Arthrobacter sp. ERGS1:01: one gene and its partner. Each later gene encodes a partner of the first gene's protein in a complex. Links are inferred from orthologs where the notes say so. Each region holds a gene or a part of one and is shown in the gene's direction. Other genes may lie near its edges.

Region 1 (2,766 bases):
CTGGGTTCCGCAGGGCTTCACTGGCGCCATCGAGCCCATGAAGGCTAACTACGGCGACGGCAACGGCGGCCCCGATGCCGACAAGGCCAAGAAGGCACTTGCCGACGCCGGCGTGCAGACCCCGGTGACGCTGAACCTGCAGTACAACTCGGACCACTACGGCCCGTCGTCGTCCGACGAATACGCGCTGATCAAGACCCAGCTGGAAAAGGGCGGCCTGTTCAAGGTCAACCTGCAGTCCACCGAGTGGGTCTCCTACTCTGCCAATAGGACCAAGGACGCCTACCCGCTGTACCAGCTCGGTTGGTTCCCGGACTACTCCGACGCCGACAACTACCTGAGCCCGTTCTTCAGCGCCAACAACTTCCTGAAGAACCACTACGACAACCCGTCGGTCCAGGCGATGATCGAGAAGCAGCGCTCCACGACCGACCCGGCCGCCCGAACCAAGCTCATCGAGGACATCCAGACGGCCGTGGCCAAGGACGTCCCGACGCTGCCGCTGCTCCAGGGCGCCCAAGTGGCCGTCTCGGGCAAGAGCGTCAACGGCGTCAAGGACACCCTTGATCCGTCGTTCAAGTTCCGGCTGGGCGTGCTGTCCAAGGGCTAGGCCCGGCTCGAGCGGACATGACACACGCGAGGTGAAGGCGGGGAATCCCATGGATGCCCCGCCTTCACCTCGCGCAACCACCACCCATAGCACTGATGAACTGAGCTTTCATGACAGCAATGATTGAGTTGCCCGAGGCCCAACCGGCCGGGCAAATCCCCACACGCAAAAACAAGTCTGGGGGGAGCCTGGGCAAATACCTTCTGATCAGGTTCCTATTGATCTTCCCCACCATCCTGATCCTGGTCACCATGGTTTTCTTCCTGATGCGGATCACCGGCGATCCCATCACGGCGGCCCTGGGTGGACGCCTGCCACCCGACCAACTGGCCCAACGCATCCATCAAGCCGGGTATGACCGGCCCATCTTTGTCCAGTACTTCGAGTACCTTGGCCAGCTGCTCAAGGGCAACTTTGGCCGCACCATTTCCGACAACCTCCTGGTCACCGACATGCTGGCCACCTACGGGACGGCCACGCTTGAACTGGCCATCAACGCCCTGATCGTGGCACTCGCCGTGGGCATTCCGTTGGGCATGCTTGCCGCGTACAAGCGCGACAAGTGGCAGGACGCCGTGCTCCGCGTCTCCGCGATCCTGTTCTACGCCACCCCCGTCTTCTTTGCCGGGTTGTTGCTGAAGCTGGTGTTTTCCGTCTGGCTGGGCTGGCTGCCCGTGGCCGGGCGGGCCAGCATCGACACCGAGGTGTTCATGACAAACCTGGCCAGTCCCACCGGAATCTACTGGCTGGACGCCCTGCGCAGCGGCAACATGGACGCGTTTTGGGACGTCGTGCAGCATTCAATCCTGCCCGCCGTGGCGTTGGGCTTCCTGACGGCCGGGATCTTCCTGCGCCTGGTCCGCACCAACGTGATCGGCACCCTCGGCAAGGACTACGTGGAGGCCGGCCGCTCCCGCGGTGTCAGCGAATACCGACTGGTCACCAAGCACGCCTACAAGCCGGCGCTGATCCCCATCATCACCGTCATGGGCCTGCAAATCGCGCTGCTGCTCGGCGGCGCCGTACTGACGGAGACCACCTTTGAGTGGAAGGGGCTTGGGTTCCAGCTGGCCTCCTACCTGACGGCCCGCGACTACGTGGCCGTGCAGGGCATCGTGGTGCTGCTGGCAGTGATCGTGGCCCTGACGAACTTCATCGTGGACGTTATCGCAGCGCTCATCGACCCAAGAGTGAGGTACTGACATGGCAGAGACAAAGCAGTCACTGTTCAGCAGGCTGCCCGTGGTGTCGCAGCTTAAAAAGAGCGTAGGGCTCCAGCGCGGCATGCTCGTCTCCGGGCTGGTGATCACGGTCATCTTCCTACTGACCGCGGCTCTCGCCCCCATGGTGGCCCCCTACGGCTTCAGCCAGCAATTCAGCGAAACCCAGGCACCGCCGTCGTCCGCCCATATCTGGGGCACGACGGCGGGTGGTTACGACGTCTTTTCCCGCACCATTTGGGGTGCCCAGACTGCGGTTTTAGTGGTGGTCATCGCGGTATTCCTGTCTATCTTCGCCGGCGTCATTCTGGGTTTGGTCTCCGGTTACATCGGTGGCTGGCTGGACCGGATCCTGGTGGTCGTGGCGGACGCTATCTACGCCTTCCCCACACTTCTGCTGGCCATCGTGATGTCGATCGCCATCAGCGGGGGAAATTCAAGCCTGTGGGGCGGTATTTTCTCGGCGGCGATTTCCATCACCGTGGTGTTCATCCCGCAGTATTTCCGGGTGATCCGTGCCGAGACCATCCGGTTGAAGGCCGAACCGTTCGTGGAGTCCGCCATCGTGGTGGGCGCCTCCAGCGTGCGCATCATGGCCCGGCACATCTACAAGAACGCCACCCGGACGCTGCCGCTGATCTTCACGCTGAACGCCTCCGAGGCGATCCTGACGCTGGCTGCCCTGGGCTTCCTGGGCTTCGGCATTGAACCGACATACGCGGCGGAATGGGGCTACGACCTCAACCATGCCCAGTCCGACGCAACCGCCGGCATCTGGTGGACAGGCGTGTTCCCCGGTGCCGCGATCGTGCTGACGGTGCTTGGGCTGACGCTGCTGGGTGAGTCCATGAATGACCTGAACGATCCGCGGCTGCGCGGACGCAAGCGGGCCGGCAGGAAGAAGGCCCGCAATGACAACCCGGGCAATGACAACAA
Region 2 (2,854 bases), 2.5 Mb from region 1 along the record:
GCCCAAAGACTGTAATGATCGCGACCCCGGCCGTGGCGATCCCCATGCCGAGGACGCCGCGCCGCGAGGTCCTTTCGCCCAGCACCAGATAACCGAGTACGAACGCGAACACCGGTGACGTGTTCAGAAGCAAGCTCACCGTCCCGGCAGGAACCGTGGTTTGTCCCAGATTCAACAGTGTGCCGTAAGCGCCGTAACCAAGGATCGAAATGCCGGCAATGCGCAGGACGTCGGGCTTTCGCAGCAGGAATCTTCTTTTACGAACGGCGAAATAGACGCCGATGATGGCGGCGGCCAGCAGGAAACGGATGGGCGTCAGGTCCAACGGGCTCATGACCTTAAGGACTTCACTGGTGGCCACGTAGGTGGGCGCGGAGGTCAGCACCATCAGCACGTCGGGCCGCCGCAGCCACGCAAGTCTCACGGACGCCATTCCCACCTGCTCCCAATTCGTTATGAGGATTCCGTCCGAAACTATTGCGTTCCCGACTAATTTATTTGTACAGTACAGCAAATAGATCGTCCAGTGTAGTACTCGTCACATGGAAGGCCCGTTACATGGAACACTTGAACACCGCCGCAGAAAAAGGCATATTCTCCCGGCGCAGCGTCCTGGCCGCATCCGGCCTCGCCGTCGTATCGGCCGCCTTCCTCACCGCCTGCGGCCCCGGCGGTTCAGCACTTCCGCAGGCATCCTCGGGCGGCTCGGGAGCCCTCGCCAAAGCCGGCGGAACGCTGCGGATTGCCCGCCCGCCGGCGTCCCAGGCCGAAACCCTGGATCCCGCCAGCTCACTGTCCGCTTATGAGTACCTGGGCGCCCTCTACAACCGCCTGGTGCGCCTGGACGAGAAGGGCGTGGTCCAGCCGGACCTGGCCGAATCCTGGGAAACATCGAAGGATGCCCTCACCTGGACCTTCCACCTGCGCAAGGGTGTGCAATGGCATGACGGCAAACCCCTGACTGCCACGGATGTTGTCTACACCTTCGCGCACATGCTTGACCCGGAAACCAAGAGCCCGCAGGCAGGTGTCCTTTCCCCGTTCATCACCGCAAAGTCCGCTACCGCGAAAGATGCCCAGACGGTGGTGGTCGCCCTGACCTCCCCGAACGCAGAGTTCGCCAGCCTCATGACCGGCTACAACTGCTACGTCATCCCCGCCGGTTCCGCCGCAACCATCGGCTCCACGGGGATCGGCACCGGTCCGTTCAAGCTCGCATCCTTCACTCCCGCCGGCCCCGGAAAGATCGTCCGCAATGACGGGTACTTTGGCGACAAGCCCAAGCTGGACACGATCGAGTTCTCCTCCATCCCCGACACACAGGCCCGCGTCAACGCCCTCCTGGCCGGCCAGATCGACCTGATCTCGCAGACCAACCTGGACTACGCAACCTCGCAAACCGTGTTGGCCTCGAGCATCGCGACCGTCAGCAACGTCAAGAACGCCCAGTGGTACACCGTGCCCATGCTGAACACGTCCCCCGAATTCAAGGATCGAAACGTCCGGCTCGCCCTGGCCCACGCCTACAACCCGAAGGACGTCATGCAGCTGGCGGTGCACGGCAATGGCACGGTCGCCCGCAACAATCCCGTGCCGCCCACCGAGGCCTACTACCTGGATTACGGACTGGACTATGACCCCGATCTGTCCAAGTCGCTGCTGAAGAAGGCCGGCCACGACTCCCTGTCCCTTGACATCTGGACCTCCACCTACGATTCCGTGCTCACCCCGTTGGCCCTGGCCATGAAGGGCAGCGTCGCGGGCTCCGGTTTCAACCTGAACGTCAAGACATCCGCGGCCGATTCGTATTACACGGATGTCTGGATGAAAAAGCCGCTCATGACCAGCTACTGGTACACGGGCCGGCCCATCGACCAGCTGCTGAACCAGATCTTCCGTTCGGGCTCCTCTTACAACGAAAACGCCTACGCCAACCCCGCCTTCGACAAGATCCTTGACCAGGCTCGTGCCACGGTGGATGACGCCAAGCGCAAGACCCTGTACCAGGACGCCCAAAAGTTCCTGATTGACGACGGCGGATCCCTGACGCCGTTCTTTGCCGACCGTTTGGTCGGCCTGAGCAAGAAGGTTGCCGGCTACAAGGAATACGGCTTTGAGTTCGACTACATCAACATCGGACTGGCCGGATAAGCATGCTTACACGCTTTGTACTTCCGCGCCTTGGCTGGGCTGTTGTCACCATTTTGCTGGCGACCATCCTGGTGTTTGGGGCCATGCAGGCCCTGCCGGGGGATGCGGCAACCCAGATCTTGGGCCAAAACGCCACCCCTGATGCCGTGGCAACCCTGCGCCGGCAACTTGGGCTTGACCAACCTCCGCTGGAACGCTTCATCTCCTGGCTGGGACATGCACTGACCGGCAACTTCGGCACATCCCTCGTCAGCGGCCAGCCCGTGGGTTCAGAAGTGGGACGGGCACTACTCAATACCTCCTTCCTTGCCGGAATCACCATTGTGGTGGGCTTCACCCTTGCCTTGGTGACGGGCCTGGTGGCGGGCCTGTGCCGGGACCGCTGGCCGGACTCGCTCATCTCAACCCTGGCCCTCGTGGGCATGAGCATCCCCGAATTCATTGTGGCTACGCTCCTGGTCCTGGCTTTTTCCATCACCATCCCGATCTTCCCCGCGGTGGTGGTGGCCGGCCAAAATGCCACGATTGCCGAACTGCTGCCGTCGATGACCCTGCCCTCGCTGTCCCTGATGTTCGTGGCCTCCGCCTACATCGTGCGTATGATGCGCACCTCGGTCATTGATGTCATGGAAACCGACTACGTACACACGGCCCGGCTGAAGGGGATTTCAATGCCCCGCCTTGTCCTCAAGCATGTGGTGCC

Evidence for each region. The genes of interacting proteins can lie anywhere in the genome.
Region 2: the proteins of AL755_RS16530 (region 1) and AL755_RS05220 are in contact, whole or in part, in a cryo-EM structure (PDB 8Z1Y), measured with the Escherichia coli proteins. The link is inferred for Arthrobacter sp. ERGS1:01 from one-to-one orthologs.

Annotation. Positions count from the first base shown.
Region 1 is NZ_CP012479.1:2,783,137-2,785,902, reverse strand. It holds AL755_RS16530 (ABC transporter permease), read left to right. Parts: upstream 1-720; coding sequence 721-1,812; downstream 1,813-2,766. Other genes in the region: AL755_RS16525 (ABC transporter permease), read left to right, coding at 1,814-2,766; AL755_RS16535 (ABC transporter substrate-binding protein), read left to right, coding at 1-610. UniProt on the Escherichia coli protein: Part of the ABC transporter DppABCDF involved in dipeptide transport. Responsible for the translocation of the substrate across the membrane.
Region 2 is NZ_CP012479.1:262,664-265,517, forward strand. It holds AL755_RS05220 (ABC transporter substrate-binding protein), read left to right. Parts: upstream 1-558; coding sequence 559-2,151; downstream 2,152-2,854. Other genes in the region: AL755_RS05215 (DMT family transporter), read right to left, coding at 1-433; AL755_RS05225 (ABC transporter permease), read left to right, coding at 2,154-2,854. UniProt on the Escherichia coli protein: Part of the ABC transporter DppABCDF involved in dipeptide transport. Binds dipeptides and accepts a wide range of side chains, including small neutral, bulky hydrophobic, and positively and negatively charged groups. Tripeptides are poor substrates.